Linked DNA regions of Sinorhizobium sp. BG8. The main gene of each other region encodes a partner of the protein of the gene in region 2 in a complex. Links are inferred from orthologs where the notes say so. Each region holds a gene or a part of one and is shown on either strand. Other genes may lie near its edges. The genes, in order: F3Y30_RS11125 and dnaN.

Region 1 (3,295 bases), 1.3 Mb from region 2 along the record:
CGCAGCGCCGTGTAGGTGAGGGGACCTGCGAAGCCGTCGGGAATCCCGACGTCGTAGCCAAGCCCGGAAAGCGTCTCCTGGAGGTCCATCAGTTTTTCGCGGTCACCTCGCCGGGTGATCAGGATGCGCAGCGGATCGGAGTCCGTCCGCATGACGACCGGGCTCGGCGTTTCGGGCTTCGGTTCGTTCATGGCGACCTCGATGCTGCCCGTCATGTCTCCATGGCTCGTCAGGCGAAGCTTCGCATCCGACAGCAAGGGTTCGTCCGGTTCGGTGACACCCGGGCGGAAGAGGACCCGATGCACGACGCGGCGCGGCGCCACTTCGCCGCCGCTGATCAGCACATGGCCGCCCCGCCGGGTCAACTGGTAGAGCGTTCTGGCGAAGTCGCTCGGAAGACGGACGCATCCGTGGGAGGCCGGATAGGACGGCACGTGATTGGAGGCGTGCAGCGCGATGCCCGACCATGTCAGCCGTTGCATGAATGGCATCTCGGCATCGTCATAGAGGTTCGAATGGTGCATCCGCTTCTTTTCGAGAATCGAGAAGATGCCCGTGGGTGTGGTGTGCCCCGGCTTGCCGCTCGACACCTTCGACGAAGCGACGACGACGTCGCCGTCATAGACCTTCAAGGACTGAAGGTCCCTCGAAACGATGATCTCCAGAGGACCTTCGAGGGTGCCTGCTGATGCCGGGGACGCAAACGCAATGGCAAGGAGGCCGATCCCGGCTATCCGGCTGAAGGTCATCAATCTGGTTCCATACGCGATACAAGGAACCGCGATTATGCCCCGTGGCATTTAACGAAGTTTTGATACGAATCCTCCGAATCGACAGCAGCCCTCCGCCGCGCGATTTCAAACGGCTGCCGGGGATAGGCTGAAGCACGCACCTCGGGTGCTCAGCGCCGGTCCTTGCCGAAGGTGTATCCGGTTTCGACGCTGTTCTTTCCGAACTTGTCGCGGAGCGTGTTCATGGCCGCCTCCGCAGCCGCGCGGCGGCCGGCCTGCGGATCGACAAGGTCGGGAGGATCGGCGCGCTGCGGATCTGTGAGATCAGTGACGCCAATGCCGATGAGCCGGAACTTGGTCCCGTTCACTTCCTTCTTCAGGAGTTCCGCGCCGATGCGGAAGATGCGGTCCGCAAGCATGGTGGGATCCTCCAGCTTGCGGTTGCGGGTGCGGGTCTTGAAGTCGCTTGTCTTGAGCTTGAGAACGACCGTCTGCCCCGCGATGCCGGTCTTGCGAAGCCGGGAAGCGACCTGCTCGCTGAGGCGGCGCAGGATCGCGATGAGTTCGTCGCCAGCTGAAATGTCCTCGAAGAAGGTGGTTTCCGAGGAGACGCTCTTGGCCGCGTCGTTGAGATGGACCTCGCGATCGTCCTGTCCGCGCGAGAGATTGTAGAGCCGCTTGCCCATGACGCCGTAGCGGCGCATGAGATCGCTTTCCTCCATGGTCTGCAACTGGCCTATCAGACGGATGCCGTCGCGCTCCAGCGTCTCCGCAAAGGCCTTTCCAACGCCCCAGATCATTCGGACCGACTTGTCCTTCAAGAAGTCCAGCGCTTCCTCCTCTCCGACAACCGAGAAGCCGCGCGGCTTCTGGAGGTCGGAGGCGACCTTTGCGAGAAACTTGCAGTAGGAAAGCCCGACCGAAACGGTGATCCCGATCTCGCTCTCGACGCGTCTGGCGAAGCGCGCAAGCACCCGAGCGGGTGGGTCGTGGTGAAGCCGCTCGGTACCCTTGAGCTCGAGAAAGGCCTCGTCGATCGAGAGCGGTTGCACGAGCGGCGTCAGTTCCTGCATGAGCGAGCGCACCTCGCGCCCCACCTTCACGTACTTCTCCATGTCGGGCTTGATCACGATCGCCTGCGGACAGGCCTCGAGCGCCTTGAACATTGGCATTGCCGATCGGACCCCATGGATGCGCGCGACATAGCACGCCGTCGAGACGACTCCGCGCTTGCCGCCGCCAATGATCACCGGCTTGTCGGCAAGCTCGGGATTGTCGCGCTTCTCGACAGAAGCGTAGAAGGCGTCGCAATCGATGTGCGCAAGCGTGAGGCGGTAGAGCTCGGGATGATACAGGAGCCTGGGGCTGCCGCAGGCGAGGCAACGGCGCAGATTGTCGGGCTGCCCTTTCAGGCAGTCGCGGCAGAACCCCGGAAAACGCGTGTCGTTCAGGCCCATGGTGAGAACAAATATTGAACGTGGGGAAAGTAACGCGTATGCTGCTGCCACTCAAGAGCGCGGGGGCTCGCAAGTGCATGGCGTCAACACTTCATTTCTTCTCGATGAGGCAAGGCTCTGACTGGCTTCCTCATCGTCTGTTGCAGGTGAGAACGCGATCGGGACCTCCGCTTCCGCGGCGGGCTTTAGCTGCATGATGCCGTTCGCGTCACCTGCCTGCGATCGGCATCCAATGCGCGCGAATGAGGCTTGCGGCGTGAGTCCAGTCCGTTGCACTCACGACGCCATCGCCGAGCGCAGGCGCCATGGCGCGAAATTCCGCGTTCGCCATCAGATGCAGCAGCAGCGTGTCCGGCGCATGTGCGCGAACGGATTCGAGGTTGCGCGATATGTCGTCGATGAAGACCGCGGGCAGGGAGCGCTGGCGATGCAGGGCGCGCACCACCGGTCCCTTTTCCTCCTCGGTGGCGACCATCGGAAATGTGAGCCCCACCCGATCCAGCAGCCGGCGGCGGGTTGCCTCGTGGCGCGGCGGCATGGCCGTCAGGAAGACGACGTCCGCGTCCTTGCCGAGCATCGTCAGTGTCTCGACGGCCTGGAGCGCCGGCCGCTGCCAGGCCTCCTGATCGGCGAAGAAATCCTCCTGCAGCGCGGAGATGACGGCGTTGTCGGTTATCGTTCCATCGATAAGCCCCACGATGTTCCCGTGCAGCCGGAACGATCTGGGCAGCAGATCGTGGCCTCGCGAGTTCAGGAACTCGCGAAACGGGGTCAGGAATTCGAGAACGACCTCATCGACGTCGCAGACGACCAGGGGACGGTCGCCAAGACGGATATGGTCGATCGTAACCGTGCTCGTTACCATGACGAATACTCGTCGCTGGCAGGCGGTCCGCACAGGACCGCGTGGGCGCGTACCACCGTTTCGGGCCGAATATCCGTCGCCTCGCAGAAGGCCATCAATGTCGGCTCGTGCCCCATGAGGAATTCCACGAGCGCGGCCAGGAAGGAAAGTTCGCCGGCCGCCTTGCGCAGCATGCCCGGTTCGACCCCGCTCAGCGCAAGGAAACGGGAAAGGTGTTCGGGCTCGCCGGCCAGCCAGCCAAG
Region 2 (3,130 bases):
TGCAGCGTCAGCATGGACATGCCCATCTTGGCGATGTTCTCCACGCCCTTCGCAATCGTGTTGTCGATGTCGAGGAGCTTCATGTCGAGAAACACCTTCTTGCCGTCCTGGGCAAGATCGCGGGCGAACTCGAGGCCGCCCGCGAATGCGAGCTGGTAGCCGATCTTGTAGAAGAGAATGTCATCACCCAGGGCGGTCACCCTGGCTTCAGCCTCCGCGACCGTCGGCACGTCGAGGCCGACGATCAGGCGATCCCGTGCGGTCATGCCAGTATCCTCTGCAGAATTCAATTGCCGTCCAGTCGCACGTGACACCGCGCTTCGCAAGCCGGGAAGTCAATATTCCCGGCTGATTGCCGTTCTGCGGCAGTAACCCAGGCTTGCTCAGTGCGGCCTGCGGTAGAGCCACAGCTGCGCCGGCGGAATGTTGCGCACGACGAAATCGAGGTGGCTGATCTGGTAGCGATCCGGCATGGCGACCACGGGAGACAGTGGCCCGTAGGAGATCTGCACGATGGGGCGCCCGGCGGGAATGCGGTCGAGAAGATCTTCGATCAGGCTGACCCGCTTGTGCTGGGGAAGTTCAGCAGCGGAACTGCGGAAATCACGCAATCGAACTGTTGGCCGGCTTTCGCTCCGAGGGTCTTCGAAAGATCGAAGGCATCGCCGTTAATGAAATTGACGCCGGGGAAACGGGTGAGAAGGTGCTGATAGAATTCGGTGGAATATTCGACGGAGAAGAGCTTTTCGGGAGAAAGGCCCGTCTCCAGGATCGCCTTGGTTATCACGCCGGTCCCCGGGCCGAGCTCCAGGACGGGCAAGTTCGAGCGCGGCTCGATGATGCTCGCCATCCTGCGGGCCGTGATGGAGGAGGTGGGCAACAGCGCGCCGACTGCCTTGGTATTGCTCATCCACCCTTTGAAGAAACGGATCTCCTCGTCGAATTTCTTCCCGATCCGTTCCTTGACCTTAACTCGAAAATTCATGTCATTCCCCAATCCGACTCGAAGCGCTCGATTTATTAATTGTTCCCGTCTGCGGCAAAAACAAGTCATTCTGCGCCACGGATGCGATTCACGAACAGCTGAAATGCGGCATCGGGCGATCCTCGCCGGTAAATGCGCGCGGTCGTTGTGCGCGTCGTCGCTGCACGTCCGCGCACACGGGTTCCCGTGGTGGGCGTGCGCAAACACCCCCACCTCCACGGCCGGGTCATCTTACCTGATTTCGAAAATTGCGAGCGGGTCGAAAACGACGTTCGTCAGACGCGCATCGGCATCAGCACGTAGAGCGCGTCGTCTCCCGCCAGATCTCGTACGAGCGTCGGCGAGCCGGGATCGGCCAGCATGAAGACCGCCTCGGAGCCGGAAAGCTGGGCAGTGATGTCGAGAAGGTACTTCGCATTGAAGCCGATTTCGAGCGGATCACTCTCGTAGCCTACGGGCAGTTCCTCAGTCGCGCTGCCGGAGTCGGGATTGTTGACGGTGAGCGTCATCTGGCCTTCCGCAAGGGCTAGTTTCACGGCGCGGCCGCGCTCGGATGAGATCGTGGAGACGCGGTCGACCGCCTGGGCGAAGGACTGGCAATCGATCTTCAGTTCCTTGTCGTTGTTCGCCGGGATGACGCGCTGGTAGTCCGGGAAGGTACCGTCGATCAGCTTCGACGTCATGACGATCGAACCGATGGTGAACCGGATCTTCGCGTCGGAAACTTCGACGGTCACCATCACGTCCGGGTTGTCGACAAGCTTCTGCAATTCGCCAACGGTCTTGCGCGGTATGATGATGCCGGGCATGCCTTCCGAGCCGGATGGCGCCTCGACGTCAGCACGCGCGAGACGGTGCCCGTCAGTCGCGACGGCGCGCAGCTTGAGCTGCCCGTCGCTTTCGATCGTGTGGATGAAGATGCCATTCAGATAGTACCGGGTCTCTTCGGTGGAGATGGCGAACTGCGTCCTGTCGATCAGCATCTTCAGGTCGGTCGCCTTGAGGCGGAAGGTGTGGGTGAAGCTTCCGGCGGTCAGATCCGGGAAGTCGGATTGCGGCAGGCACTGCAGTGAGAACTTGGACCGGCCGGAGGCGACAGTCATCGTCGAGCCGTCCGGGTTGGTCGCCAGCAGCACCTCGGCCCCGTCCGGGAGCTTGCGCACGATGTCGTAGAGAAGGTGGGCCGGCACTGTCGTCGCACCCGACTGTTCCACCTGGGCAGGCGTCGCTTCGGTTATTTCGAGATCGAGGTCGGTCGCCTTCATTTCCAGGCTTGCGCCGTCCGAACGCAGCAGGACGTTCGACAGGATCGGGATCGTGTTGCGCCGTTCCACCACGCGGTGAACATGGTTCAGCGACTTCAGAAGGTTGGACCGCTCGAGAGTAATGCGCATGGAATATACCGCTTTCGACCGCTGCCTGCCGGAAATCTTCGGACACGGCATATGCTCTGGGTTTCCGGCCGCAGCCGGAAAGATGTGGATGGGCAAAATGGCAGAAATTACTGTTGCATTGCAAGAGCCATGAACCTTTGCCGCTCATGAAAGTCCAGAATGGTGAAATGGCCGGGGCTTGCAGCGGTGCGACGCCTCCACCATAACGAAAAGCGTATCGCCCGAGCCAGGGCGAACGGAAGGAATTTCGATTGTCTGACCTCGAAACGAACGGTGACGGCGCTCTCGCAAGAGAGCGTACATTTCGCATCCATGATACGCCGGTGCGGGCGCGTCCACTCGAACCCGCGCTCTATCTGGTGGCGACGCCCATCGGCAACCTCGGCGACATCACGCTGCGGGCGCTCGAGACCCTTGCCGCTGCCGATGTGCTGGCTTGCGAGGATACCCGCGTTACTCGCGTTCTGCTCGACCGCTATGGGATCGTGAACCGGCCGTATTCCTACCACGAGCACAATGCCAACGAAGCAGGGCCCCGCCTGCTGGCGGCGCTTTCCGCCGGCAAGTCGGTCGCGCTCGTGTCCGACGCCGGTACGCCGCTCGTGTCCGATCCGGGATATCGGCTGGGCCAGTTGGCGCTCGAGAGCGGATATAAGGTCGTCCCGGTGCCGGGGGCATCCGCGCCTCTCGCTGCCCTGGTCGGATCGGGCCTGCCGAACGATGCCTTCCTGTTTGCCGGTTTCCTTCCGAC

Evidence for each region.
Region 1: the proteins of dnaN (region 2) and F3Y30_RS11125 are in contact, whole or in part, in a solved structure (PDB 1OK7), measured with the Escherichia coli proteins. The link is inferred for Sinorhizobium sp. BG8 from one-to-one orthologs.

What each region holds. Positions count from the first base shown.
Region 1 is NZ_CP044011.1:2,376,962-2,380,256, forward strand. Bases 46-3,019 are described here. They hold F3Y30_RS11125 (DNA polymerase IV), read right to left. Parts: upstream 2,189-3,019; coding sequence 902-2,188; downstream 46-901. Other genes in these bases: F3Y30_RS11120 (L,D-transpeptidase family protein), read right to left, coding at 46-749; F3Y30_RS11130 (hypothetical protein), read right to left, coding at 2,397-3,019. In the rest of the region: more of F3Y30_RS11120, read right to left, coding at 1-45; more of F3Y30_RS11130, read right to left, coding at 3,020-3,053; F3Y30_RS11135 (DUF3572 domain-containing protein), read right to left, coding at 3,047-3,295. UniProt on the Escherichia coli protein: Poorly processive, error-prone DNA polymerase involved in translesion repair and untargeted mutagenesis. Copies undamaged DNA at stalled replication forks, which arise in vivo from mismatched or misaligned primer ends.
Region 2 is NZ_CP044011.1:1,070,108-1,073,237, forward strand. Bases 321-3,129 are described here. They hold dnaN (DNA polymerase III subunit beta), read right to left. Parts: upstream 2,380-3,129; coding sequence 1,261-2,379; downstream 321-1,260. Other genes in these bases: F3Y30_RS26575 (hypothetical protein), read left to right, coding at 2,378-2,512. Outside these bases: pyrF (orotidine-5'-phosphate decarboxylase), read right to left, coding at 1-266. UniProt on the Escherichia coli protein: Confers DNA tethering and processivity to DNA polymerases and other proteins. Acts as a clamp, forming a ring around DNA (a reaction catalyzed by the clamp-loading complex) which diffuses in an ATP-independent manner freely and bidirectionally along dsDNA.